DNA from 4 places in the Dermacoccus sp. CCH2-D9 genome. Region 2 is predicted to be linked to each of the others. Evidence: riboswitches for the same ligand, from Rfam matches in the RefSeq annotation. Region 2 holds a riboswitch; each other region holds the start of a gene.

Region 1 (7,108 bases), on a different contig from region 2:
AGCGCCTCGCCGAGGCCGAGAAGCGCGACCACCGCAAGCTCGGCGCCGAGCTCGACCTGTTCAGCTTCCCCGAGAACATCGGCCCCGGCCTGCCGGTGTTCCACCCCAAGGGCGGCATCATCAAGCGTGAGATGGAGGACTACGTCCGCCGCCGTCACATCGAGGAGGGCTTCTCCTACGTCGGCACGCCGCACATCGCGAAGGAAGACCTCTTCTACACCTCGGGTCACCTGCCGTACTACGCGGACGGGATGTTCCCGCCCCTCGACGTCGACGGGCAGAACTACCGCCTCAAGGCGATGAACTGCCCGATGCACAACGAGATCTTCCGTTCGCGTGGGCGCTCCTACCGTGAGCTGCCGCTGCGCTTCTTCGAGTTCGGCACGGTGTACCGCGACGAGAAGTCGGGCGTGCTCTCCGGTCTGACGCGCGTGCGCATGATCACCCAGGACGACTCGCACAGCTACGTCACGCCCGAACAGGCGCCGGGAGAGATCAAGCACCTGCTCGACTTCATCCTCGGCCTACTGCGCGACTTCGGCATGAACGACTTCTACCTCGAGCTCTCGACGCGCGACGTCGACGGGGACAAGAAGGACAAGTTCATCGGCACCGACGAACAGTGGGACATCGCGACGAAGGTGCTGTCGGACGTCGCGCTCGAGTCCGGCCTCGAGCTCGTGCCGGACCCGGGCGGTGCCGCGTTCTACGGCCCGAAGATCTCCGTGCAGGCGCGCGACGCCATCGGCCGTACCTGGCAGATGTCGACGATCCAGTACGACTTCAACCAGCCCGCTCGTTTCGGCCTCGAGTACCAGGCGGCGGACGGTTCGCGCCAGCAGCCCGTCATGATCCACTCGGCGAAGTTCGGCTCGATCGAACGCTTCCTCGGCGTGCTCGTCGAGCACTACGCGGGCGCGTTCCCGGCGTGGCTCGCGCCGGTTCAGGTGCTCGCTGTGCCCGTCGCGGAGGAGTACTACGACTACCTGCAGGACGTCGCGATCAAGCTGCGCGAAGCCGGCGTGCGTGTCGAGGTCGACATGAGCGACGACCGCTTCCCGAAGAAGATCCGCAACGCGTCCAAGTCGAAGGCGCCGTTCATCCTGATCGCCGGTGAAGAGGACCGCGACAACGGCGCCGTCTCGTTCCGTTTCCGCGACGGGTCGCAGAAGAACGGCGTGCCGGTGGCCGACGCGATCGCCGAGATCACCCGCGTCATCACCGAACGTCAGAACACTGACCCGACGGCCGGCTGACTCCTGCCGCGACGACGACGCGCGCCCCCGAACCTCGCGGTTCGGGGGCGCGCTCGTGTGTTGGCATGTGCACCCGAGGGCCGGCGTTCGACACGGCCGGATGACCACGCTCGGGGTACGAAACCCGGCTGCGTCACCCGTCGCGGGGACCCACCTCAGCGCATGGTCATTTCGCTGCGGCGAAGCCCTTCTCGAGGTCGGCGATGATGTCGGCGGAGTTCTCGATGCCGACGCTCAACCGCACGAGGCCGGGCGTCACGCCGGCGCCGCGGCGGTCCTCGTCGCTGCCCTGGGAGTGCGTCGTCGACGCAGGATGGATGGCGAGGGAACGGACGTCACCGATGTTCGCGACGTGCGAGTGCAGTTCGAGGGCGTCGACGAACTTCTTGCCCGCCTCGACGCCACCGGCGATCTCGAACGACAGCACGGCGCCGGAGCCGGCGGGCAGGTAGCGGTCGGCGAGTTCCTTGTAGGGGCTCGACGGGTCGGAGGCGTAGAACAACGTCTCGACCTGCGGCTGCGACTTCAGGAACTCGACGACCTTCTTCGCGTTCTCCACGTGTCGCTCCACACGCAGCGACAACGTCTCGAGGCCTTGCGCGATGAGGAACGCGTTGAACGGGGAGACGGCCGCGCCGAGGTCGCGCAGCAGTTCGACGCGCGCCTTGAGGATGAAGGCGAGGTTCGCGCCGAGCGGCGATCCGACGCCGAGGTCGCGGGCGAACGCGAGACCGTGGTAGCTCTCCGACGGCTCGTTGAACTGCGGGAACTTCGCCGGGTCGGCGGCGTAGTCGAACGTGCCGGCGTCGACGAGCACGCCGGCGATCGACGTCCCGTGCCCCCCGAGGTACTTCGTCGCGGAGTGGATGACGACGTCCGCGCCATGCTCGATCGGGCGCAGCAGGTACGGCGTCGCGACGGTGTTGTCGACGAACAGCGGCACCCCGGCGTCATGGGCGATGTCGGCGAGGCCGCGCACGTCGAGCACCTTCTGGTCGGGGTTGCTCAGCGTCTCGCCGAACAGCAGCTTCGTGTTGTCGCGGATGGCGCCGCGCCACTCGTCGAGATCGTTGATGTTGTCGATGAACGTCGTCTCGACGCCGAGTCGCTTGAGCGTGTACTTCAGCAGGTTGTACGTGCCGCCGTACAGCGCGGACGAGGCGACGATGTGGTCGCCGGCCTGAGCGACGTTGAGGATGGCGAACGTCGTCGCCGCCTGACCCGACGCGAGCAGCAACGCGCCGACGCCGCCCTCCAGCGCGGCGATGCGGTCTTCGACCGCCTGCGCCGTCGGGTTGCCGATGCGCGTGTAGATGGGGCCGAGATCCGACAGGCCGAAGCGGTTGGCCGCGGTCTCGGCGGAGTCGAAGACGAACGACGTCGTCTGGTAGATCGGCAGCGCCCGGGCGCCGGTGTCGCCGTCGACGTTCTGGCCGACGTGGATCTGCTTGGTCTCGAAGGCCCAGTTCTCGGAGCTCATGATGATGTCCCTCTTGAGGAGTGCGTGGACGCACGGGCGGCGCACCGTACGTGTGGTGCCCGAAGGGGAATCCCTCCGCGCTTGCCCGGACGCGCTCGGCGCCGGGCCAGGTCGTCACCCGGAGCACCCCGCCGCGGTGGGAGGGTTGCCGGCCAGCAAACCGGGGTTTGACGCTGACGCTCGTGACCTGCGGCCACTCTAGGCCGGGTGGTGTCATCAGGCGGGAATGCTGTCTCACATTCCGGTCGCGGCCCCGTGCTGACGCGACGCGCCTACGGGCGACGACCCTCATGCCGTGCTTGACTGTTGCCATGACACCGACGATCGTCCGCGCGCGCCGCGAAGACGCGTTCGCCTGCGCGGCGCTGCGTCTGCAGATGGACCTCGAGGCGGGGGAGAGCAACCGCTCCGGCTTCATCACCGAGTATGCCGATCACTGGCTCGCGCACTACGACGATCTGCCGACGTGGCTCGCCTCGAGTGCTGACGGGACGGCTCTCGGCATGGTGCAGACGTCGCTCGTGCACCGGCCCCCGGCGCTGGCTCGGCCGGCGCAGCCGTCGCTCTACATCGCGGTCGTCTTCGTCACGCCGTCGGCGCGCGGCCAGGGCCTGGCCGAGCGGATGCTGCGGATCGTCGACGCCTGGGCCGACGCGCACGACGTCGCGCGAATGATGCTCAACGCCCGTCCGCGTGCCCGCAGGCTGTACGAACGGGCCGGCTTCGGCCCGCCGGACGAACGTCACATGCAGCGTGTGGCGCCGTTCGGCCTCGACGCCCGCCGCGATGCGGAGCGTGCGTCATGAGCGACGACGTCATCTGGGCGCTCGATCAGCGCGAGCGCTGCATCGCCTGCCCGTCCAAACCGGTCGCGAACGCCGTCGTCCTGCACCTCGGTGCTGACGGCGCCCTCGCGCGCGACGCTGTCGAGCAGTGGGCTCGTGACGGCGTCATGGCCGCCTCGGTCGCATGGCCGGGGGCGGCGGCCGGCCTCGATGACGACGACTGGCTCGACCTCGAGGACGCCGTCACGGGCCTCGCCGGGCTGGCGAGCATCGTCGCCGTCGTCGGTGACGGCGACGCGGCCGAGGTCGCGCGGACGTTGGCGGGCCGTGTCGGCGACGTCGCGCACGCGGGGGAAGCCGACCGAACCATTGTCCCGGCGCGTCTGCGCGAGATCGCGGCGGTCTGAGACCGCTCACCCGGGGTGCATGGTGCGCGCGAGCCCACCCGCGGCCGCTGCGTCGAGGCAGGCGGGGCTCTAGGATCGGGCCATGGTCGACGAGTTCAACACTGATTCGCAGGACGACATCCTCATCGAGCAAGCCGGCGCCTTCGCGGGCGAGGCCGACGGGTTCGGGCGGCTGTGGACGCCGCACCGCATGGCGTACATCGAGGGCGAGCGTCCGACAAAGGACGCCGGCCACGACTGCCCGTTCTGCGCGTCGCCTACGAAGACCGACGCCGACGGCCTCATCGTCCACCGTGGTGAGCACTGTTTCGTCGTGATGAACCTGTTCCCGTACAACCCGGGCCACCTGCTCGTGTGCCCGTACCGTCACGTCGCCTCGTACATCGACCTCACCGACGACGAGACCGAGGAGTTCACGAAGCTGACGAAGGCCGGGGTGCGTGCCCTCAAGGCCGCGTCGAACCCGGGCGGGTTCAACCTCGGGATGAACCAGGGTGACGTCGCAGGTGCCGGCGTCGCCGCGCACCTGCATCAGCACATCGTGCCGCGCTGGGGTGGCGACATGAACTTCATGCCGATCATCGGGCGCACCAAGGCGCTGCCGGTGCTGCTCGAGGACAGCCGTCAGCGCATCGTCGCGAACTGGCCGAACGACTGACACCGGGCACCACGGGCAGTGCGCTGCCTCGAACGGGTATATCGAACCGCTACAGTTGAACCACCATGCTCAACAAGTACGCGCGCGCGTTTTTCTCCGCCATCTTCCGGCCCATCGCCCAGCTCCTGCTGCGTCTCGGCATCAGCCCCGACGTCGTGACGATCGTGGGCACCGTCGGTGTCGCGTTCGGTGCACTGTGGTTCTATCCGCGCGGCGACTTCCTCGTCGGCACGTTGTTCATCACCGTCTTCGTCTTCTCGGACATGCTCGACGGCAACATGGCGCGCCTGTCGGGCCGCTCGTCGACGTGGGGTGCCTACCTCGACTCGACGCTCGACCGCGTCGGTGACGCCGCGATCTTCGGCGGCCTCGTCCTGTACTACGCGGGCAAGGGCGACAACTTCCTCATGGCGTGCCTCGCGCTCGCGTGCCTCGTGCTCGGCTCGGTCGTCTCCTACGCCAAGGCCCGGGCCGAGGGTCTCGGCATGCAGGCGAACGTCGGCATCGCCGAGCGCGCCGACCGTCTCGTCGCCGTGCTCGTCACGACCGGCCTCGTCGGCTGGTTCCTGCCCGAGATCGTGCTGACCGTCGTGCTCACGCTGCTCGCCGTCGCATCGTTCATCACGGTCGTGCAGCGCATGCTCATGGTGCGGAAGCAGGCCCTCGCCAAGCCGTTCGAGGGCTGAGCGCGTGGCCGCCGAGGGGTTGACGACGCGCGCCCGCGACGCCGTCACCGTCGCAGCGTTCAAGGGCGCCTGGTGGGGCGTGCGGGCGCTGCCCGAGCGCGCCGCCCACCGCCTCTTCGACGTCATCGCGGACGTCACGACGCGCCGCGGCGGCCCGAGCGTCGCGCGGATGCGCTCCAACTACGCGATCGCGCGCCCCGAACTCGACGACGCAGCCCTCGACGCGCTCGTCGCCGCCGGCGTGCGCTCGTACCTGCGCTACTGGTGCGAGGCGTTCCGACTGCCGTCGCTGACACGCGAGCAGATCGCCGAGAGGGTGACCACCTCGGGTGAACTCGAGGCGACCCGCAGCATGCTCGCCGATGGACGCAGCGTCGTCGCCTACCTCGGCCACCTCGGCAACTGGGATCTCGCGGGCGCCTGGTCGGCGACACAGCTCGCGCACGTGACGACGGTCGCCGAGCGACTCGAGCCCGACGCTCTCTTCCGCGCGTTCCTGCACTTCCGCGAAGAGCTGGGCATGACGATCATCCCGCTGACCAAGGGCGAGAACGTCCTCGGCCAGGTCGAGACGCTCGTGCGCGAACCGGGTGCGTTCGCGCCGCTGCTGTCGGATCGCGACCTCACGAGCCGCGGCGTCACGGTCGACCTGTGCGGCGAGCCGGCCCGCCTCGCTGCCGGCCCCGCCGTCATCGCCCGACGCACCGGTGCGGCACTCGTGCCGATCACGATCACCTACCGCCGGCGCGACGGCGGCAGCGGCTGGGGCATCGACATCCGCTTCCACCCGGCGGTCGACATCGCCCACACCGATGATGCCCGCGCCGACGTGCAGACCGCCGTCCAGGCGTGCGCCGACGCGCTCGGTGGCGCCATCCGCGAGCACACGCAGGACTGGCACATGATGCAGCGCGTGTTCGTCCGCGACCTCGACGCGCGCCGGGGCTGAGCGGTGCGGATCGGCCTCGTCAGCCCGTACTCGTTCGACGTGCCCGGCGGTGTGCAGCTGCACGTGCGCGACCTCGCGACGTACCTGCTCGCAGAAGGGCACGAGGTCAGCGTCCTCGCGCCGAGCGACGGTGACGACGCGGGTGCGCCGTACGTGACGAGTGCCGGGGGAGCGATGCCCATCCGCTACAACGGTTCCGTCGCGCGCCTGGCGTTCGGTCCGGTCGCGGCGAGCCGGACGGCGCGCTGGGTGGAGCGCGGCGACTTCGACGTCCTGCACGTCCACGAACCGATGACGCCGAGCGTGTCGCTGCTCGCGCTGCGCACGTACGACGGGCCGGTCGTCGCGACGTTCCACACCTCGATCGAGCGTTCGCGCGCGCTGCAGCTCGCCCAACCGTTCCTGCGCCCGGCGCTGGAGAAGATCACCGGGCGCATCGCCGTCTCGCGCGCCGCGCGGGACACCGTCGCGCGCCATCTCGGCGGTGACGCCGCGCTCGTGCCGAACGGCGTCTACGTCGACCGGTTCGCGACGGCTCGCCCCGAGGCGCGCTGGCAGGATGGGGGCGAGCGCCCGACGATCGCCTTTCTCGGACGCATGGGGGAGCCGCGCAAGGGCCTGCGCGTTCTGCTCGACGCCGTCCCGCTCATCGCCCGGGCGCACCCCGGGGTGCGCGTCCTCGTCGCGGGGCCGGGTGACGTCGACGCGGCGCGGCGGGAGGTGCCCGCCTCGGCTGAGGGTCACGTCGAGTTCCTCGGGCTGCTCAGCGACGCCGAGAAGGCGTCGTTGCTGGCGTCGTGCGACGCGTATGTCGCGCCCAACATCGGTGGCGAGAGCTTCGGGATCATCCTCATCGAGGCGATGAGCGCCGGCGCCCCCGTCGTCGC
Region 2 (7,108 bases):
TGCGACGCCGTTCCCGGGCGCGCTCGAGGTGCGCAAGCGCTTCCCGAAGAGCGCTCTCATCGAGGGCGTCGGTGGAACGACGCACTCCGGTTCGCTCAATGGCATCGCCTGCACGGACGACAAGATCTCCGCCTACCTCCTCACCGGCGCGATGCCCGCGCGGACGGGTGGACCGGGCCACGCCGACGTCGAGTGCGACCCCGTGCCCCAGCCGGAGCCCGGCCCCGCCAACGAGGTGACGGACAGCGCGTCCAGCACGAAGAAGAAGCACCACCACGTCCAGCAGCGTGAGGGCATGCAGGCCGACCTGCGCTCGAGCCTGCAGAAGGTCGCCACCGTCGGCGCTCGCTGACGCACGGCTGGTCTGACGCGTCCTGACGGCGAAGGGCCGCGATCATCCTCTCCGGATGGTCACGGCCCTTCGTCATGCTCGCGCCGAGCGGCGCGAAGGGTGTGTCAGTGACGCAGCGCCTTGCGGGCCAGAGCGTTGCCGATGAACTGGGCGATCTGAACGAAGACGATGATGACGACGACGGCGGCCCACGTCACGGCCCAGTCGTAGCGGCGGTAACCGTAGGACAGGGCGAAGTCACCGATGCCGCCGCCGCCCATGGCGCCGACGACGGCCGTCATGTCGATGACCGCGACGAGCGCGAACGTGTAGCCGAGGATCAGCGGCGCCAGCGCCTCGGGGATGAGCACGGTGCGAATGATGCGCCACGGACTCGCCCCCATCGCCTGCGCCGCCTCGATGACGCCGGGGTCGACGCTCACGAGGTTCTGCTCGACGATGCGGCTGATGCCGAAGGTCGAGGCGATCGTCAGCGGGAAGATCATCGACTTCGCACCGATCGTCGAGCCCGTGACGGCGAGCGTCAACGGCCCGAGAGCGGCGGCGAAGATGATGAACGGGATCGGTCGGATGATGTTGACGAGGACGTTGAGCACCGTGTGCAGAACTCGGTTCTCGAGGATGCCGCCGCGTCGTGTGGTGTTGAGCAGCACGCCGAGGGCGAGGCCGAGCAGGCCGCCCATGATGATCGTCGCGCCGACCATGAGCAGCGTCTCGCCCACCGCGGTGACGATCGTGGGGCGCAGCGCCTCCCAATCGGTTGCGGGCATCATGCGGCGACCTCCTCGACGTCGGCGGCGAGACGCAGTTCGTCGAGCACGGTGGTGACGGCGCCGTCGTCGCCGCGCAGGGCGAGCGTCAACGTCGTCAGGGTGTCGTCCTTGAGCGGTGTGAGGCCGCCGTGCACGATCTCCGGTTCGACGCCGTGTGCGGACATGCGGGCCAGGACACGGCCGAACTCGCGCGGGTCGTGAACCGTCAGCGTCGCGAGGTGCCCGTCGTGGGCAGCGCGCAGCCGGGCGCTCTCGCGTGCGTCGGGCACGTTCCGCAGGGTGGCGTCGACGAGGCGGCGCGTCGCGTCCGCCTTCGGCGCGCCGAGGACGTCGACGGTGCGCCCGGACTCGACGATGCGGCCGGCCTCGAGGACGACGACGTCGTCGGCGAGTTCGCGCACGACGTCCATCTCGTGGGTGATGACGACGATCGTCACGCCGAGCTCGTCGTTGACGCGGCGCAGCAGCGCGAGGACGTCCTTCGTCGTGTCGGGGTCGAGCGCGGACGTGGACTCGTCGGCGAGCAGGATCTCCGGGTTCGTCGCGAGCGCACGGGCGATGCCGACGCGCTGCTTCTGCCCGCCGGAGAGCTCGTCGGGGTAGGCCCACGCCTTCTCGGTGAGCCCGACGAAGCTGAGCAGCTCGGTGATGCGCGCCTCCTGGCGCGCCTTGTCCCAGTCGGCGACCTCGAGGGGGTAGGCGACGTTGGCGTACACCGTGCGCGAGCGGATGAGGTTGAACTGCTGGAACACCATGCCGATGCGACCGCGCAGCTCGCGCACCTGCTTCGCGGACAGCGACGCGAGGTCGACGCCGTCGATCTCGACGTGGCCGCGCGTCGGCGTCTCCAGGCCGTTGATGAGACGTACGAGGGTGCTCTTACCTGCGCCGGAGAAACCGATGACGGCGACGATGCGTCCGCGCTCCACCTGCGTCGTGATGCCGTCGAGAGCCGTCACCCGGCTCTTGCCGCGGGTGAACGTCTTGCCGACGTCGTGGAAGGCGACGGCGGGCGGGGTGGCACTCGCCGGCGCGGCGGCCTTCGTCAGTGTGGGGGAGGGGCCCGTCACTTCGATCCCTTCGCCTTGATCTGGGCCTCGAGGTTCGCGAGGATGCCCTGCACCTCGGAGGCGGAGTTGTTCACGAGGACGCTCGTGCCCTTCGTGCGCTCCTCGATGAGCTTCTCGACGCTCGGGTCGTGGTAGGCCTTGACGAACTTGGCGTAGTCGGCGTTGTCCTTGTCCGCGGCGCGCGCGACGACGACGTTGATGTACGGCTTCGACGAGGCCGCATGCGGGTCGTCCTTGAACAGGGCCTTGCTCGGGTCGAGCTTCGCGTCCGCGGCGAAGTTGTTGTTGACGATCGCGCCGTCGACGGACGGCAGCGCGGCCGCGGTCTGCTCGGCGTTGACCGCTGTGACGGTGACCTTCGAGGCGCCGGCGTCGATGTCGGCCGGGGTCGACAGCGAGGTGCCACCACCCTTGAGCTTCAGCAGTCCGGCGCTCTGCAGCAGCAGCAAGGCGCGCGCCTGGTTCGTCGGATCGTTGGGGATGGCGATCTTGCCGCCCTGGGGGAACTGGCCGACGCTCGTGTGCTTCTTCGAGTACAGCGCCAGCGGGACGATGTACGTCGCCCCGATGGGCGTGAGGTTCTGCTTCGCCTTGGTGTTGTAGTCGGCGAGGAATTGCAGGTGCTGGAACTGGTTGAGGTCGACCTGGCCCTCGGAGAGCGCGGGGTTGGCCTGGGTGTAATCAGAGAAGTTGACCGGTTCGATGTCGAGACCGTACTTGTCCTTGCCCACCTTGACGAGCTGGTTCCAGTACGGGTCCGACGCCTCCGTCGTGCCCACCTTGAGGTGGGTCAGCTTGTCGTCACTGCTCCCGCCGAGCACCTTGGCCCCGATGCCGGCGGCCAGCGCGACGACGAGGACGCCTGCGCCGATCGCAACGTACTTGCCGGTGTCGTTCTTCGGTTTCGGGGGCAGGGCGGTCGCGCCGTTCTCGGCGCTCGTGGCGTCATGCGTGGACGAGGTGGGCGTCGAGGTCTCGTCGGCGGGGGTGTGCTTGTCGGTCATGATCTCTCCTGGTGAGGCGGCAAGGATGCGAATGCGCGGGGCTGGCGCGGGTGCGCGGAGTCAGCGTGAAGGCGGGGCGCCGGGGTGGGGCGCGGTGCGCGGTGTCGTGCGGGGCATGCCTTTCGGGGCCTGGGCAGCGCAACGGAAGGCTCACGAGGATGCCGTCACGTTGGGTGCCGAGCGTGCTTGCCGCGTGGTCGACGCGGCCGGGTCATCACCTGGAGCACCCCGCCACGCGTGTGAGGGTTGCCGTCCGACCAGCCAGGGCTTTGCATCGGATCTCTTGACCAGCAGCGAGATTAGAGCCGCGCACGACAAAGCGTCAAGTTGTGGCACTGGAGATGAGACGTGGGCGAAGATTGTGACGTGCGACACGCGGCGTGGCTGATGCGGCGTCTTTCGCCGTCGAGGCTCGGGTGAGTGATTTCTTCACACAGCTTGGACGATCGTCTAGGTGGGTGATGAGTGTGACGTCGGCCACGCGCCGAGGGCCCCGGCGTCGTGTTCGACGACGCCCCACCCGGGCAGCACTTCGGTGACGTCCTGACTCAGCCGGACGCCACACGCTCGGCTGGTTCGAGCGTGCGGGCGGTCTTCCGCGGCGGCCACCCGAAGAATGACTTCCGCACGATGGGCACGTTCGTCAAGGTGCAGCGTCAGGTCGGCTCGTCGTGGGTCGACGTCCTCGACGACCACGACTGGGACACCTCGTACGTCTGGTCGCGCGAGGGCGTCTCGTACTCGCGATGCACCATGGAGCGGCGCATACGTCGCGGCACGCCCGCGAGCACGTATCGCCTCGTGCAGCAGGGCAGCTGGAAGAACGGCTGGAACGGCAAGGTCAGTGCCCATACCGGAACGAGCCGGGCCTTCCAGGTGCGCTGAGACGGCCGGTGCGCCGCGGTGGCCGGTTGATCGGCCGCCGGCTCAGCGGCCGCCGTGCATGTCGTCGTCAGCGTGGCGGGAGGACATCCGTCTGCGCGGGCAGGTCGGCGACGCCGACGGGGCACGTGACGCCCTTGAAGCCGTGGTTGCAGTAGCCGCCGGGGTGCTTGGACAGGTACTGCTGGTGGTACAGCTCCGCCGGCCAGAAGGGGCCCGCCTCGTCGGCCGGGCGCATCTCGGTCGTGATGGCGCCGCGGCCCGCGTCGTCGAGTGCCTCCTGGAAGAGCGCGGACGTCTCGCGGGCAGCGCGCTCCTGCTGCGGCGTCGTCCAGTAGATCGCCGAGCGGTATTGCGTGCCGACGTCGTTGCCCTGCCGGTTCGCGGTCGTCGGGTCGTGGTTCTCCCAGAACGCCTTGAGAAGCTCGCGTTCGGACACGCGCGACGGGTCGTAGGCCACCATGACCGTCTCGGTGTGGCCCGTGCCGCCGCCACAGACATCTTCGTACGTCGGCTCGGTGGCGTGGCCGCCCATGTACCCGACGGCCGTGGTGACGACGCCCGGAATCTTCCAGAAGATGCGTTCGGCGCCCCAGAAGCAGCCCATCGCGACGTACAGGGTCGCCGAGCCGTCGGGCAGTTCGGAGAACATCGGCACGTCGAGGACGTCGTGCAGGTCGCTCGCCTCGGGCGTTCGGGTGTGCTTTCGAGTGAACATGAGGTGCCTTTCCTCGGGTTCCGAGACAACACCGCCGGCGGTCGAGGCATTCCGGCCCGACCCTCCGCCGGCATGAACGGGTTGTCGCACGATCCAGGCGGACGCGCCGAAAAACCGGTTGCGTACGCAGCTGGTGCTGAGTGCAATGTCGCCATGCGCATTCGTCAGATCGGCCCGTCCGACCCGCTGTTCGACGCCTGGGCGCAGGTGTTCATGACGGTGGGCCACGAGCAGTGGGGCAAGCACACGATCGCCTACCCCGCCGACGAGCTGCGCGCCATGTGGGGCAAGGAATCCGAGACGCGTCATGCGTTCGTCGCCGTCGAGGGGGAAGCCTCGTGCGACGACGACGCCGTTGGGGGAGCAGCCGACATACAGGATGATGGCGTGGACACAGCAGCTGGCGTCGTCGGTGCCGCCGAGCTCGTCCTGCCGCGCCGCGACAACACCCACCTCGCGTTTCTCCACCTCGACGTGCCGGCTCCCGCGCGACGACGGGGTGTCGGCTCGGCGCTGCTCTCAGCCGCGGAGGAGATCATGCAGGACGAGGGACGTACGACGGTCCTCGTCGAGACGCAGACGCCCGTCGGCCAGCCTGACGCCGCAGGCGCCTTCCTCGCTGCCCGCGGGTTCGCCCAGGCCCAGACGTGCGTGCGCAACGCTCAGCGTCTGCCGGTCAGCGACGCCGTCGCCGCACAGATGCGTGCCGCCCTCGCGTTCGACGACGAGTATGTCGTCGAGACGGCCGTCGACGACCTCCCGTCGCAGTGGCTCGAGGAGCGGGCCCGTCTCGGAGCGATGATGTCGACCGACACCCCGCTCGGTGACGTTGCGATCGAACCGGAGACGTGGGATGCCGCGCGGGTGCGCGAGCTGTTCGACACCGCACGCGCTCAGGGCCGACGCGTCGTCGAGGCCGTGGCGTGGCACCGACCGACCGGGCAGATGGCCGCGTTCACGCACGTCAGCGTTCCCGCGGAGACGCCTTGGATCGCCTACCAGGACGACACCCTCGTCGAGGCCGCGCACCGTGGGCACCGGCTCGGCTACCGGGTCAAGGCTGCGGTGTCGCTGCTGCTGCCGCAGGTCGCGCCGGGCGTCGAGGTGCAGCGCACCTGGAACGACGAGACGAACACCCACGTGCTGCGGATCAACTCCGAGCTCGGCTACGAACGCGAGGGCACGATGATCGAATGGCAGAAGAGGCTTGCATGAGCCCGTCCGAGGCGCCCGTACGCGAGGTGCTCGGCATCGAGGTGACGCACGAGCAGCTGCTCCAGTGGCGCGCGTGGACGATGCCGGTCGAGCAGCCGTTCGTCGTGCCCCGCAGCGTCGCGCACGACCTCGGCCTGCGCGACGAGCCCGAGCGGGTGACGTTCGAGCTCAAGGACACGTTCCTGCTGTACGGCGTGGACGACCAAGCCATCTGCTGGCTCGATCGCGCGGCGGCGCGCGCCTTGCCGGCGTCTCTGAGGCGAGCGCAACCCACGCGTCACCTCTGGCGTAGCGGTGACGACGCGTCGGCCATCGCGCGCGACCTCGAGCGCGTCGTGGCATACGTCGTCGAGGGGCGGCGCGCGAGTCGTCATCGCGAGATCACCCAGCGGGCCTGGGCCGATATCGACGCCGTGCTGCCAGGCGCCCGTGAGATCGCGGGGACGTTCCCGCGCGCCAGCGGGCCCAACTGCTTCGGTGCCGTTCTCACCGCGGCCGGCGTGGACGGCGCACGTGAGGAGTGGATGCAGCGCGAGCCGATCGAGGCGTGGCTGCGAGAGCGGACGCGGTTGCTGCCGCGTCATGACACCGACGGCGGCCTTGGTGTCGTCCATGTCTGGCGCAACCCTGACGGCCTGATCGACCACGCGGCCGTCAGCCTGGGTGGTGGCTACGCGCTCCACAAGCCGTCGTGCGGATGGATGTCGCCGACCAAGGTGCTGACGACGCGGGAACTCATGGCGAGCGCCCGCGTTCCCGGGCGGCGCGTGCGCCGTCATCGTCTGCTGTGACGTCGTGATCGGGACGAATGGGCGGGGCGCGTGCGCACTCGGTAACCTGGGGCGCGTGACCGACGTGCTGACGATGCAAGATGCCCTGTTGACGCTGCAGAAGTACTGGACCGACCGCGGATGCATGGTCGTGCAGCCCTACAACACCGAGGTCGGTGCGGGGACGATGAACCCCAACACCGTCATGCGCGTGCTCGGGCCCGAGCCGTGGCACGTCGCGTACGTCGAGCCCTCCGTGCGCCCGGATGACAGCCGCTACGGCGAGAACCCGAACCGGCTGCAGACGCACACGCAGTTCCAGGT
Region 3 (7,108 bases), on a different contig from region 2:
ACGCGTCACGCCGTAGACCTTGCCGATCTCGTCGAGCGTCTTCGGCTGGCCGTCGGTGAGGCCGAAGCGCATCGAGACGACGCCCGCCTCGCGCTCGGACAGCGTGTCGAGCACCGAGTGCAGCTGCTCCTGCAGCAGCGTGAAGCTGACGGCGTCCGCCGGGACGACGGCCTCGGAATCCTCGATGAGGTCACCGAACTCGCTGTCGCCGTCCTCACCGAGGGGCGTGTGCAGCGAGATGGGCTCACGGCCGTACTTCTGGACCTCGATGACCTTCTCGGGGGTCATGTCGAGCTCCTTGGCCAGCTCCTCCGGCGTGGGCTCGCGGCCCAGGTCCTGAAGCATCTGACGCTGCACGCGAGCCAGCTTGTTGATGACCTCGACCATGTGCACCGGGATGCGGATGGTGCGCGCCTGGTCGGCCATGGCACGCGTGATGGCCTGACGGATCCACCACGTCGCGTACGTCGAGAACTTGTAGCCCTTGGTGTAGTCGAACTTCTCGACCGCGCGGATGAGGCCGAGGTTGCCCTCCTGGATGAGGTCGAGGAAGAGCATGCCGCGACCCGTGTAACGCTTGGCCAGCGACACGACGAGACGCAGGTTGGCCTCGAGGAGGTGGTTCTTCGCGTTCTTGCCGTCCGAGGCGATCCACCACAGCTCGCGCTTGAGCTTCATGTCCATCTTGACGCCCGACTCGAGCTTCTGCTCGGCGAACAGGCCGGCCTCGATGCGCTTCGCGAGCTCGACCTCCTGCTCGGCGTTGAGCAGGGCGACCTTGCCGATCTGCTTGAGGTAGTCCTTGACCGGGTCGGCCGTCGCACCCGCCGTCACGACCTGCTGGGCCGGCGCGTCATCCTCGTCACCCGGACGCAGGACGAAGCCGCCCTTCTCGTCTTCGGCCTCGCCGGCGGGCTTCTTCGCCTCGTCGACCTCCTCGGCGCCTGCCTCGACGTCCGTCACGACGACGTCGTCGATCTCGACGTCCTCGGCGACGACCTCGTCCGGCTCGTCAGCGGCCGACTTCTTGGCGGTGGTCTTCTTCGCGGTCGTCGACTTGGCCGCGGTGGCCTTCTTCGCCGTCGCCTTCTTGGCGGTGGTCTTCTTGGCGGCCGCCTTCTTCGCGGGGGCCTCACTCGCCTCGTCGGCGGTGACGATCTCGTCGAGCTCGACGTCGGTCTCCGCCTCTACGGCCTTCTTCGCCGCCGTCTTCTTGACGGCAGCCTTCTTCGCGGTCGTCGTCTTGGCCGCGGTGGTCTTCTTCGCGGCAGCGGTCTTCGTCGCGGTCTTCTTGGCAGTCGACTTCTTCGCCGCGCTCTTGCGCCCGGTCGTCGTGGCGACGGCCTGGGCCGCGTGAACCTCGTCGAGCACGATCTCGATGCCCTCGGCCCCCAGCGCCTTCAGCACCGCCTTCTGCTTGGCCATGGAGATCTTCGCTTCTTCGAGGGCGGTCTTCAGCACCACGCTGTCGACCGTGCCGCTCGCGCGCCCCTGCTCGAACAGAGCAATGACCGCGGGATGGTCGATGTCCGCGGGAAGCGCGGGGGTCTGAGCCGTTTCGGACACTGAGGTCACCAACTACCTTCCGAGAGTGCACAACGCATCGGGCAGGCGCAATCGCGCGCCGAGCGCTTCGTACGAGGGAAGAGACGAACCACGGGGGCGGGATCCGACGAGAGCCGGTTGCTCGAGACTCACCTGAGCTCGCCTGGCACCGTGGTGCCTGATTCGATCCCCCGCGTCGCTTCTTTCACCATTATAGAACTCTGGGTCGAGAACCGCAGAATCACGGGGTTCAACGCCCCTGCGTGCGCGGGTGTTCCCGACCTGACGCAAGCGCGTCAGGCCGGGGTTGGGAGCAGCGCGAGATCAGTGCGCTGTGGGCTTGACCGCGAGGACGGGGCACGGCGCGTCGAGCAGCAGTCGCTGAGCGCTCGAACCGAGGATCAGCTTGCCGACGGGCGTGCGGCGACGCAGCCCGATGACGAGCAGCGCCGGGTCGAGTTCGGCCACCTCGTCGAGGATCACCTCGACCGCGTCCTGGCCCTCCTCCACCTGCACGACGCGGCCGCCGACCGCGTCCGCACTCTCCTGCGCGGCAGCGCGCGCGTCGTCGCTCGGGACGGTCGAGACGAGTACGAGCGGGCGCCCCAGCACACTCGACTGACGCACGGCCTCGGCCACCGCGGCCTCACCCTCCGGGCCCGGAGCGAAACTGACGACGACGGACATGCGCAACCCCTGTTCTGCGACTGTGGCGATCGGCTCACACGCTACCCGAGGTGCCGCGAGCGCCCGCCGTCACGCCACGGGATGGACGCGGCCCGCCTCGGCCGTGAGCGGCCGAGCGATGACCTCGCGCACGAGCGCCGCGATCTGGTCGGCCTCGATGAGGAAACCGTCGTGACCGTGCGGCGAGTGGATGAGACGCAGCCGTCCGCGCCCGTGAGCCCGGACGATGTCGGCGGAGGCACTGACCGGGAACAGCCGATCGGAGTCGACCGCGGCGACGACGAGCTCACCCCCGAACACCCGAAGCGCAGGCTCGATGCCGCCGCGGCCGCGGCCGACGTCGTGCGTCGCCATCGCCTGCGTGAGCCGCACATAACTCATGGCGTCGAACCGCGCAACGAGTTTCGCGGCGTGGTGCTCGAGATAGCTCTCGACGGCGAACAGGCCGCCGTCGAGCGTGCGGTCCGCTCCCTGCGACTCGCGCCCGAACCGCTCCTGCAACTCGTGCGCGCTGCGGTAGGAGGTGTGCGCGATCTGGCGGGCGAGCCCGAGCCCCGACGTCGGGAAGACGCCCTGCTCGAGGTAGCCGCCACCCCGGAAATCCGGGTCAGCTTCGATTGCCCGCACCTGCGTGTGCCCCCACGCGATCTGGTCGGCGCCCGCCGCCGCGCAGCTCGCGACGACGAGGGCGCGCTGCACCCGATGCGGGAAGGTCGCCACCCACTCCGCGGCGCGCATCCCGCCGAAGGAGCCGCCGATGACAGTGTGGAAGCGCGCGATGCCGAGAGCGTCGGCGACCCGCGCCTCGGCGCGCGCCTGATCCCTGACGCTGACGTGTGGGAAGCGCCCGCCCCACACCCGGCCGTCTGGTGCGAGCGACATGGGGCCCGTGCTGCCGCGACAGCCGCCGAGCACGTTGATCGCCACGACGAACAGCTCGTCGGTGTCGAGGGGCGCGCCGGGGCCGATGAGACCAGGCCACCACCCCGCCGTCGGCTGCCCGGGGCCGACCGGCCCGACGACGTGCGAGTCTCCGGTCAGGGCGTGCTCGACGAGGACGGCGTTGCTCGCGTCGTCGTTCAGCTCGCCCCAGCACTCGTACGTCATGACGACGTCGGGCAGGGCGGCGCCGTTCTCCAGCGTCAGGGTGCCGATGTGGACGGCACGTGCGTGCGGGTTGAACCCGTCGTCGGTGAGGGGCGCCGCGGAGTCGGCCACGGCGAGGCGACGGTGCGAAACCATGACGTCCTCGATTCCGAGGTGGGTCGCAACCCACCTCTCGCGCTTGCCGCCCACGGGCGGCCCTGTCGTCACCCGGGGCACCCCGCCGCGAGGGAGGGTTGCCGCTCAGCAAGCCGGGGCTTGTGTCGCTGAAACTCTTGACCTGCGACACAGTAGGCGGCCCTGCCCGCGGCTTCCATCGCCCGCGCGGCGACGTCCACGATGTGGCGCGCTCCCACAACCGGCACGCTCGTCAGGCGACGGAACTCTGCCGAGCCTTCGTGTGGAGCGCACCGACGGCCTGCTCGTACGACAACCCCGTGCCTGTGATGTCGCGCAGCAGTTGCCCCAATGACGTCCGTCCGATGCGCAGCGACGCCGCGGCGCACGCACCGGCTCCTCGCAGGTCGCCTTCGCGCCAGGTCGCGGCGGCCTCGAGGGCCTTCCACGCGGCGCGGCCGTGGCGCGGCACGAGCGGCAGCCAAGTTCGCAGGCACGCGCTCGTCATCAGCGGGCCAGGCTCGCCGAGCGGCGTGCCCGGGCTCAGCAGACGGAACAGTTCGGGTGCGACGCACAGGAGGATCTCATCGCGCGTCGGGCCGTCGACGACAGCGTCGGCGAGCACCTGCAGGTCGGCGCTGCGGGAGCGTCGCCGGGTGCCCGACGCGGTGTCGGGGACGTCGCACAACCGTGCCCAGGCGGCTCGGACGTCGACGACGCTGGGAACGGGGCGCGCGGTGGCGGCCATGGCCTCGCCGCCGCGGCGGACGTCGCGAAGCTGCTCGCGGGTCTGCTCTGACAGGGACGGGATCTCGTGGATCGCGCCGTCACAGCAGCCGAGCTCGCATTCGATGGCCCACCAGTGCTCGTCGCTGGCACCGAGGACGTGGTGCAGCGGCACGCGGCGCTCGATGCGTTTCGCGAGGGCCGCGATGTCGACGCGGCCCGGCTCGCAGCGATAGGCGATGGCGATGGCGGCCTGCGCACCCATCGTCGCGCGCCGCTCAGCGACGACGTCGAGCATGTGCGCCGTCTCCCCGTCGCACGCATCGTCCGCCCAGCCGAGCACCCCCGCGAGCGCACCGTCACGTTCGAACAGGACGATGACGGCGCCCGCCCCCTCGGAGCCGACGAGATCGGGAAGGGCTGCCACCAGGGCGCTGAGGCCCTTGAGTCGTGTTGTTGTCTTCATGCCCCCAGCGAAACCCATGACGCCACCCGCGCGCTGACCACGAGCCACAAACCTGTGGACGAGGCATCCTGCGGGCCGCGAAACGGGCCGTAGCCGTCACACCTGTGGGTGAGTGGGCCGTTCGAGCAAGGCCAGGCGGGGGTTCGCGGCCCTCAGATCGTCGCCCGGAAGCCCGTTGATGCGCACGGACGACACATCGCCGAACCGGCCCGGACACGCCGAACGCCACCCGCCGAAGACGAGTGGCGTTCGGGGTGGAATCAGGGCGACGTCAGGCTGACGGCGGGATCTGCGCGACGAAGTCGCGACGCGCCGACTGGGCGATCTTGCGGATGAGGACGACATCGAGGCCGCCACCGATGAAGCCGCCCGCCACGGGGATGAGGCGCGGAATGCGCGTGAGGAAGCGACGCCCCACCTGCGAGCCGAGACGGAACGCAACGGACTTGTTCACGACGGCGAGCGCCGCCGGCGGCAGCTTGCGCGTGGCGACGTTCGTCGCGACGCCACCCGTCATCGGGCCGAGGCCCTTGAGGACCTGCGTCGCGTCCGCACCGATGAGGTCGAGCAGGATCGCCGAGCGCACGGCTGGGTCGTCGACGTCGTGACCGTTGATGGCGGCGATTGCCGCGACCATGCGCGTCGCGACGGTGTAGAAACCGATGACGTTCGCGGGCAGTGCCACGGGGAGCGTGACGAAACCGCCGAGGTTGGTGAGGAAGCCGTTCGCGCCCGCGAGCTTCGTGTGTGATGCGACGACGTCGTCCATCGCCGCTTCCTTGGAGCCCGCCTTCTTCATCGCCTCGTCGGCGACGGCGCGGGCCGACTTGAACGTCGCCACGCCCCCGATGCCCACCGAGATGAGGTGCTGCGCCAGGGTGTTGGCCGTCGAGTCGAGCATGCCCGACGGTTTCTCGGGGGCTGCAGGAGCCTTCTTGTCTTGACCGAATCCGAACATGAGGTGATCCTCCCAAGTTGGCGGGGGCCCGGCAAGCCACCGCAGGGGTGGCCGCAGCCAGGCGAGCGTTGCGAAGCCCGCGTGGCCGTCGGCTCAGACCGACGGCCGGCGAGAAGCGCTCGCGGGCTCACAACGAGCCCTTGGTGCCCGGATCCTCTCCCTCGGCGCGCAGGAACTGCTCCAGCTCGGCGCCGATCTCGTCTGCGCTCGGCAGGTCGTTCATCTCGGCGGCGAGGAGCGAGCGTCGACGACGACCCTCGGTGAAGGCGTCGTACTGCCGCTCGAGGCCCTCGACGACCTCGGTGACCTCGTCGTTCTCGCTGATCTGCTTGGCGATGTCGACGCGATGCAGCCCGGCGATCGCGGCGAGCTCCTGAGCGGGGATCGCCAGCCCCGTCAGCCCGCAGACGGCCTCGAGCGCGGCGAGCGCGGCGTCCGCGAACTCGACCTGCGTGAGGTAGTGCGGCACGTGGATCGCGAAACCTGCGGTGTCCATGCCCGCCTCGGCGAGCCGGATGTGCATGAGCCCTTCGGCACTCGAGGGAACCTGGACGTTGCCGAAGAGCGGCTCGTTCTCCGTCAGCAGACGCTGATCGGAGGCGAAACGCGTGAAACCGACCGGGCGCGTGTGCGGCACGGCCATCGGGATTCCGTGCGCGCTCACCATGAGCGAGACGCCGAGGTTCGCCGCGAGGATGCGGACGGCCTCGCTGACGCGCTCCCACTGGTAGTCGGGCTCGGGGCCGGCGAGCAGCAGGAACGGCGTGCCTTCGGCGTCGACGAGGCGGTACAGCACGAGAGCCGGGTCGTCGTACTCGCTGTAGCGGTCGCGATCGAACGTCATCATCGGGCGGCGACCGCGGTAGTCGAGCAACTGGTCAACGTCGAACGACGCGACGACCGTGTGCTCGAGCGTGCCCAGCATGTGCGCCGTCATCAACTTCTGCGTGTTGCCCGCGTCGATGAAACCGCCCAGCGAGACCACGAGGGTCGAGGCGCTCTGCTCGGCGAGCGGGGTGTCGGTCTCGATGCGGAACAGTTGCGTGGGATCAAGCACGTCGTACTCCTTCGTCAGGTGCTCACCGTTCAACGCCCCGCGCGCGGGGATGATTCCCCCACGCCGCGGCCACTCAGGTCTGCGGCGACGCGGCGTCCGGAACGGTCTCGGCATGACCGTCGGTGCGCAACTGCGCCCGCAGCGCCTCGGCATTCTCGGCGAGGATCTGCTGGTCCTGGCCGCGCGTGACGGCGTGCGGGTCGAACTCGGCCGGGCTCTGCGTCGGCCACACGTGCAGGTGCAGGTGCGGCACCTCGTACCCCTCGACGAGCAGGCCGACGCGCTGCGCCTGCCACGCGCGCTGCTGCGCCTGACCGATGATCTGCGCGACACCCGTGAGATGCGCGAAGATGCTCGGCGGCGCCTGCGTCCATTCGACGATCTCCCCGCGCGGCACGACGACCGTGTGCCCGTCGGTGATGGGGTCGATGACGAGGAACGCCACGCA
Region 4 (7,108 bases), on a different contig from region 2:
GTCGTAGTACTGCTCGCCCGGCTCGGCGAGGTCGGCCTGCGACTGCGCGACGAGGTCGATCGGCCCCGCTCCCATCGAACCGCCCGCACCCATCGAGCCGGGTGCACCCGTGGAACCCCCGGAGCCGCCCGAACCCATACCGCCGAGGGCGTCGTCCTCGCCAGCATCCGCGAAACCGTCGCCACCCGACGCATCGGGCACGTCCTCGCCCTTGAGCAACGCGAGCGTCTGCGGCAGGTCGTCGGGCTTGACGAGCACGTCACGTGCCTTCGAGCCCTCCGACGGCCCGACGATGGCGCGCGATTCGAGCAGGTCCATGAGGCGACCGGCCTTGGCGAAGCCGACGCGCAGCTTGCGCTGCAGCATCGAGGTCGATCCGAACTGTGTCGTGACGACGAGTTCGGCGGCCTGCAACAGCACGTCGAGGTCGTCGCCGATGTCGTCGTCGATCTCCTTCTTCGGCGCGACCTGCGCGACGTCCTCGCGGTAGTTCGGCGCGAGCTGGCTCTTGACGTGCGCGACGACGGCGTGGATCTCGGATTCGTTGACCCATGCGCCCTGCACGCGCATCGGCTTGCTCGCACCCATCGGCAGGAACAGCGCGTCACCCTGGCCGAGCAGCTTCTCGGCACCGGGCTGGTCGAGCACGACGCGGCTGTCGGCGAGCGACGACGTCGCGAACGCCAGGCGCGACGGCACGTTGGCCTTGATGATGCCGGTGACGACGTCGACGGACGGGCGCTGCGTCGCGAGGATGAGGTGAATGCCCGCGGCACGCGCGAGCTGCGTGATGCGCTGGATCGACGCCTCGACGTCGCGCGGCGCGACGAGCATGAGGTCGGCGAGCTCGTCGACGACGACGAGCAGGTAGGGGTACGGCGCGAGCTTGCGCTTGCTGTCGGGCGGCAGCTGCACCTTGCCCGCGCGCACCGCCTTGTTGAACTCATCGATGTGCTTGTAGCCGAACGCGGCCAGGTCGTCGTAGCGTGCGTCCATCTCGCGCACGACCCACTCGAGTGCCTCGGCGGCCTTCTTCGGGTTCGTGATGATCGGCGTGATGAGGTGCGGGATGCCCTCATACGCCGTCAGTTCGACGCGCTTGGGGTCGACGAGCACCATGCGCACCTCTTCGGGCGTGGCCCGCATGAGCAGCGACGTGATCATCGAGTTGACGAAGCTCGACTTACCGGCGCCCGTCGCACCCGCGACGAGCATGTGCGGCATCTTCGCGAGGTTCGCGACGACGTAGCCGCCCTCGACGTCCTTTCCGACACCCATGACCATCGGGTGCGTGTTGTTCCGCGCCGCCTGGCTGCGCAGCACGTCGCCGAGGCTGACGAGTTCCTTGTCGGCGTTCGGGATCTCGATACCGATGGCCTTCTTGCCGGGGATCGGCGATAGGATGCGCACGTCGGCGCTCGCGACGGCGTACGAGATGTTCTTGCTCAACCCCGTCACACGGTCGACCTTGACGCCAGGGCCGAGTTCGACCTCGTAGCGCGTCACCGTCGGGCCGCGCGTGAACCCGCTGACGACGGCGTCGATGCCGAACTGCTCGAGTACCTCGGTCAGCGCGTCGACGACGCGGTCGTTCGCGGCGGAGCGCTCCTTGGGCGGGGTCCCCTGTTCGAGGACGTTCGAATCGGGCAGCGTGTACGTGACGTCGCCGCCCATTGCGAGCTGCTCGACACGGGGTGGAAGCTGTTCGGTGGGCTGAGCCTCCACCTGACGTTGAGGGACGGCTGCGGCCGGGGCAGCCTGCTCGACGCGCGTGGCACCGGCATCCTGACGGGCCGCCGCGGCCTTCGGCGACTCCCCCGGCCGCTGTGCCGACGCCGGGCGCGACGCCTGCGCCGCACGTGCGGAGGCCTGGTCGACGACGGCATCGTCGACGGAATCCATGGGTGCGGAGCGGCGCGCTGCCCCACCTGCCGGCGACGCTCCGGAGCGCGATGCCCGGGCTCGCGCGAGCGCAGCGGCGCTCGCGTCGCCGGCGCGCTCGTCGTCAGAGCCGCCGTCGGGCATCTCTCGCGTCTGATCGACGCCCGCCGGGGCGCCGTCGATCGTGTCGATGTCGTAGATCTGCTGCTCACCGCGACGGCGGTTGAGCGGGTTGCGTGATGTGCCACGGCCCTTGCCGCGCGGTCCCTTGCCGACGACCTCGGCGGCCTGCTCGTAGGGCTCATCGCCGCGCCGGGCGTCGTCACCCGCGCCGCGACGCGAGCCGCCCCGCGCGCGGTTGCCGATGTCGGCGCCGTGCAGGTCGTCGGCGACGGCGTCACGCTGAAGCAGCTCGCCCTCGTCGTCGCGTTCATCGAGGGGGTGGCCGAAGATCTGCGCCTCGACCTCGCGGATGCGCTGCGGGATGCGATTGACGGGCGTGCGCGTCAGCACGAGGAAACCGAAGAACGACACGAGCGCGAGGATGATGCCCGCGCCCCACACCGTGAGCGCGGCAGACAGCGGCCCTCCCGTGATGACGCCGAGGATGCCGCCTGCGCCGCGCACCGCGGTCGAAACCCCTGTCGACGGACGCCCGCCGACGAGGTGGGCGATCCCCGTCGAGCCGAGCGCGAGGATCGTCAGTCCGATCGTCATGCGGTTGGTCGGCTGGTGCCCCCGCGGGTGGCGGAACATGTGGATGGCCATGCCGATGAGGACGACGGGCAGAACGTAGGCGATGACGCCGAACGTGCCGGCCGCGACGGCGTGGACGACGTCCCCGAACATGCCGGGCAGCCCCCACCACTCCCGCGCAGCCACGACGATGCCGAGGGCGAGGAGGGCGAAACCGAGCCCGTCGCGACGGTGTTCGGGTTCGAGGTCAGAAGCGGCGGCGCCGACGCGGCGGACGGTGCCGCCGGCGACGTGCGAAACACCCATCCACGCGCCACGAGCAGCGCGACCGGACGCGGAGGGACGCGCTTCAGCAGCCCCTCGCGACGAGCCGGTCTTGCGCGCGGGTGCATTCTTCGTCGTGCCGCCCGAACGTGGTGCGCTCGACTTCGGCGGGGTCGTGCGGGCGCGCGTCGTCGAGGCCGCAGATGCGCCGGCCGGGCGCGAGCTCTTGGCGCGCGGCTGCGAAGAGGCCTTCTTCGCGACGAGGACGCTGTCGTTCGCTGGTCTGTTTCGGGTCGCCACCCCGCAAGGCTAGTGGGGGTTCCGGCCGTTTTCGCGGACCCACGCCGTGACACGGGTCCAATGGTGACGGCGGGTCGGCTCGACACCTTCGAATCCGCGTCCCGACGCGCTGGCGCGTTGACGCGCTCGCATCCGACAGCGCCCTGACCCGTGTCGGAGGCGCCGCCAGCTGCCCGGGGGACCACGGGCATCCCCACCGCGAGACGCCGACTCTTGCGCGCGGCGCTCGCCATCCGCGATCCCACAGGTGATCTCACGATGCGAACCTCTGGCCGCACGTCGGTGGACGCGGCGGAGGGCCGGGTGCGAGCGTTCACGTAGGTCATGAGTTCCAGCGCACAGCCCCGGCTTGCTGGACGGCAACCCTCCACCGCGGTGGGGTGCTCCGGGTGACGACCTGGCCGCCACCAGCACCGGTGTCGGCAAGCGCGGGCCGAGCCATCTGGCGACGGCGAGGCCCCTGATTCGAGGAGCCTCGATGCCCCGTTCTGCCATTCTCTCGATCCTTGACTCCGACGCGCGCCGCCACGCTGCGAGCCACACGACCCGCCCCGCTCACGCCGTAACCCCCGGGACTCCCGTCGCGGACCCCGAGCGTCACCACACCCAGCCCGCGCACCCCGGCGGGTCCCGTCGCGAGACGCCCACGGCTACCTATCATCGCGCGGACGCGCCGCAGCAGGCCAATGCCGCCCTGGCCACGATCGGCGCCGATCTCGGCGTCGCGACGCTCGACGGGCGCGTCGTCGAGCACGCGAACTTCGACCACGGCGCGACGGCTCCCGCGCTGCAGGCCGCCGCGCGGGCCGTCGACACGACCCTGCGCACGTACGGTTCGGTGCATCGCGGTGCGGGACGGGCGTCGCAGCTGACGACCCGGTGGTACGAGGAGGCTCGGCAGGAGGTCGCCGCGTTCGTCGGCGCGCGCGAGGACGACGTCACCGTCTTCACGCGCAACACCTCGGACGCGCTCAACCTGTTGGCTCACTGTCTGCCGCAACAGACGCAGGTCTTCGTGTTCCGCTCGATGCACCACGCGGCGCTGCTGCCGTGGGCGGACGAGCGGACGACGCGGCTGCCGATCCCTCACTCTCACGCCGAGGCTGAGGGCTACCTCGACGTCGCTCTGGCGGAATTCCGCGCCCACAACGATGCTCCCGTGTTGGTCCTCATCACCGGCGCCTGCAACGTGACGGGCGAGGTGTGGCCCATCGAGCGCCTCGCCGCCGTCGCCCGCCGGCATGAGGCGCGGACGGCTCTCGACGCCGCGCAGCTCGCCCCGCACCGCCGCGTCGACATCGACGCCTGGGGCATCGACTACGTCGCTCTGTCCGGCCACAAGGCCTACGCGCCGTACGGTTCAGGAGCCCTCGTCGGGCGCCGCGACTGGCTCGACACCGCCCCTCCGTACTTCCGCGCCGGCGGCGCGAGCCACCGCGTCAGCGAAGATGCGTCAGGCGCCGGCGACGTCGCCTGGGCGCCCGCGCCCGCACGCCACGAGGGCGGCACCCCGAACGCGGTCGGGGCCATCGCGCTCGCGGCCGCAGCCTCGACGCTGTCCGCGCAGCGCGGCGAAGCCGAGGCGCGCGAGGAGAAGATCCACGCCATCGTCCGCGACGGTCTCGCCTCGATCGACGGCGTGAGGATCGTCGAACTCTTCGACGAGCAGAATGCCGCGGACGCTCACCTCGACGATGGCGCGCCAAGGCGGAATGCGAGCGACAACGTCGGCGTCACGACGTTCACCGTCGCCGGATACGACCCGACGCTCGTCGCTCAGGTGCTCGCAGACGAGCACGGCATCGCTGTGCGCGACGGGCGATTCTGCGCTCACCTGCTCTGCGACGCGCGCCTCGGCGAGGGCGCGACGGCAGTGCGCGCCTCGATCGGTCTCGCCACGACGACAGAGCACGCACGACGCCTCGTCGACGCCGTGCGTGCTCTCGTCACCCATGGGCCCACCTTCGACTACACCCACACCCCGGGCCTCGGGTGGAGCCCCGTCACCGACCGACGAGACCTCTCAGAGCCCCGCCCCTGGTGAGGAGAACGAGCGGCGGTGGGCCCCAGCGAGGGGCTCACCGCCGCATTTCGTCAGATACGGGATGCCGACGCGGTGGCTCCTGTCGAAGGGCCCGCTCGCGCGCTCATGCGAGTTTTTTTGACCACGCTCAATAACAAACCTCGACGTCCATTTCGAATCCAGTTGCACCCCAACGGACGAAGGGTGCGACGCGTCACACGCGTCGCACCCTTCATTCATCCGAGATGGCAGCCAGAGGCGATCTCAGCCGCCTCACACGACCCCCTGACATACCCCCGAAGCGTCAGGCGTCGATGACCACCGGGATGATCATCGGTCGGCGGCGCAGCTTGCCGCCGACGAAACCGCCCACGGCGCGCCGGATGACCTGCTGCAGTTGGTGGCTGTCCTTGACACCCTTGTTGCGTGCCTCGAGCAGCGCCTGCTCGATCTTCGGCCGGACGCGGTCGAACACCTCGTCGCCCTCGGCGAAGCCGCGCGTGCGGATGTCCGGGCCGGCGAGGATCGCGCCCGTCTTCGCGTCGCGCACGACGATGACGGTGACGAAGCCCTCGTCACGCAGGATGCGGCGGTCCTTGAGCATGTCCTCGTCGGTCGTACCGACGAGCGAACCGTCGACGTAGACGTACCCGACCGGCACCGCGCCCGTGATGGCAGCCTTGCCGTTGACGAGGTCGACGACGACGCCGTTCTCGGCGAGCAGCACCTGGTCGCTCGGCACACCCGTCGCGGCGGCGAGCTTGCCGTTGGCGACGAGGTGACGCCACTCGCCGTGGATCGGCATGACGTTCTTCGGCTTGACGACGTTGTAGCAGTACAGCAGCTCGCCGGCGGAGGCGTGGCCCGAGACGTGCACCATCGCGTTGCCCTTGTGCACGACATTGGCGCCGAGACGCATGAGGCCGTTGATGAGGCCGTAGACGGCGTTCTCGTTGCCCGGGATGAGCGAGCTCGCCATGAGGATGGTGTCGCCCTCCCCCACGTCGATACGGTGGTCGCGGTTCGCCATGCGCGCCAGCGCCGCCATCGGCTCACCCTGCGAGCCGGTGCAGATAAGCACCTGCTTGTCCTCGGGCATCTGCTCGAGCTTCTTGATGTCGACGAGCACGTTGTCGGGCACCTTGAGGTAGCCGAGGTCGGCGGCGATCGTCATGTTGCGCACCATCGAGCGCCCGACCATCGCGACCTTGCGCCCGTGGGCCTCGGCGGCGTCGAGCACCTGCTGCACGCGGTGCACGTGCGAGGAGAAGCAGGCGACGATGATGCGTCGCTCCGCCTTCTCGAAGACGCGCTCGATCGCGGGCGTGATGTCCTTCTCCGGCGTCGTGAAGCCGGGCACCTCGGCGTTCGTCGAGTCGGTGAGGAACAGGTCGACGCCCTCCTCACCGAGCCGCGCGAACGCGCGCAGGTCGGTGATGCGGCCGTCGAGCGGAAGCTGGTCCATCTTGAAGTCGCCGGTGCACAGCAGGTTGCCTGCGGGGGTTCGGACGAAGACGGCGAGCGCGTCGGGGATCGAGTGGTTGACGGCGACGAACTCGCAGTCGAACGGGCCGATCTTCTCGCGCTGGCCCTCCTTCACCGCCATCGTGTACGGGCGGATGCGGTGCTCCTTGAGCTTCGCCTCGATGAGCGCGAGCGTCAGCGTCGAGCCGATGAGCGGGATGTCGTTCTTCATGCGCAACAGGTACGGCACCGCGCCGATGTGGTCCTCGTGACCGTGCGTCAAAACGATGGCCTCGATGTCGTCGAGGCGATCCTTGAGGTAGTCGAAGTCGGGCAGGATGAGATCGACGCCCGGGTGATCCTCGGGGAAGAGGACACCACAGTCGATGATGAGCAGGCGTCCGCCGTACTCGACGACCGTCATGTTGCGGCCGACCTCGCCGAGACCGCCGAGCGCGATGATGCGCGCACCGTTCTTCG

Evidence for each region. A riboswitch is a leader RNA that binds a small molecule or an ion and turns the genes downstream of it on or off. The one in region 2 is predicted to bind S-adenosylmethionine.
Region 1: it holds a riboswitch for S-adenosylmethionine, as region 2 does, so the genes downstream of both, AX669_RS07595 (bifunctional o-acetylhomoserine/o-acetylserine sulfhydrylase) here and AX669_RS01380 (MetQ/NlpA family ABC transporter substrate-binding protein) in region 2, are expected to answer to the same signal.
Region 3: it holds a riboswitch for S-adenosylmethionine, as region 2 does, so the genes downstream of both, AX669_RS12410 (homoserine O-acetyltransferase) here and AX669_RS01380 (MetQ/NlpA family ABC transporter substrate-binding protein) in region 2, are expected to answer to the same signal.
Region 4: it holds a riboswitch for S-adenosylmethionine, as region 2 does, so the genes downstream of both, AX669_RS09480 (aminotransferase class V-fold PLP-dependent enzyme) here and AX669_RS01380 (MetQ/NlpA family ABC transporter substrate-binding protein) in region 2, are expected to answer to the same signal.

What each region holds. Positions count from the first base shown of each region.
Region 1 is NZ_LSJT01000092.1:8,556-15,663, forward strand. Features, by position in the region: gene thrS (threonine--tRNA ligase) at 1-1,256, shown strand, start outside; gene AX669_RS07595 (bifunctional o-acetylhomoserine/o-acetylserine sulfhydrylase) at 1,423-2,736, opposite strand; SAM riboswitch class IV at 2,809-2,924, opposite strand; gene AX669_RS07600 (GNAT family N-acetyltransferase) at 3,048-3,542, shown strand; gene AX669_RS07605 (hypothetical protein) at 3,539-3,928, shown strand; gene AX669_RS07610 (HIT domain-containing protein) at 4,011-4,586, shown strand; gene pgsA (phosphatidylinositol phosphate synthase) at 4,652-5,272, shown strand; gene AX669_RS07620 (phosphatidylinositol mannoside acyltransferase) at 5,277-6,221, shown strand; gene AX669_RS07625 (glycosyltransferase family 4 protein) at 6,225-7,108, shown strand, end outside.
Region 2 is NZ_LSJT01000015.1:1,343-8,450, reverse strand. Features, by position in the region: gene AX669_RS01395 (alpha/beta fold hydrolase) at 1-352, shown strand, start outside; gene AX669_RS01390 (methionine ABC transporter permease) at 457-1,125, opposite strand; gene AX669_RS01385 (methionine ABC transporter ATP-binding protein) at 1,122-2,195, opposite strand; gene AX669_RS01380 (MetQ/NlpA family ABC transporter substrate-binding protein) at 2,192-3,199, opposite strand; SAM riboswitch class IV at 3,377-3,488, opposite strand; gene AX669_RS01375 (neutral/alkaline non-lysosomal ceramidase C-terminal domain-containing protein) at 3,701-4,084, shown strand; gene msrA (peptide-methionine (S)-S-oxide reductase MsrA) at 4,152-4,799, opposite strand; gene AX669_RS01365 (GNAT family N-acetyltransferase) at 4,953-6,014, shown strand; gene AX669_RS01360 (hypothetical protein) at 6,011-6,805, shown strand; partial or broken gene AX669_RS01355 (glycine--tRNA ligase subunit alpha) at 6,879-7,108, shown strand, end outside.
Region 3 is NZ_LSJT01000147.1:37,544-44,651, reverse strand. Features, by position in the region: gene AX669_RS12420 (RNA polymerase sigma factor) at 1-1,575, opposite strand, end outside; gene AX669_RS12415 (universal stress protein) at 1,870-2,232, opposite strand; gene AX669_RS12410 (homoserine O-acetyltransferase) at 2,302-3,474, opposite strand; SAM riboswitch class IV at 3,509-3,617, opposite strand; gene AX669_RS12405 (hypothetical protein) at 3,707-4,645, opposite strand; gene AX669_RS12400 (EcsC family protein) at 4,917-5,603, opposite strand; gene AX669_RS12395 (PAC2 family protein) at 5,731-6,660, opposite strand; gene AX669_RS12390 (HIT family protein) at 6,734-7,108, opposite strand, start outside.
Region 4 is NZ_LSJT01000107.1:16,242-23,349, forward strand. Features, by position in the region: gene AX669_RS09470 (DNA translocase FtsK) at 1-3,141, opposite strand, end outside; SAM riboswitch class IV at 3,462-3,576, shown strand; gene AX669_RS09480 (aminotransferase class V-fold PLP-dependent enzyme) at 3,620-5,185, shown strand; gene AX669_RS09485 (ribonuclease J) at 5,469-7,108, opposite strand, start outside.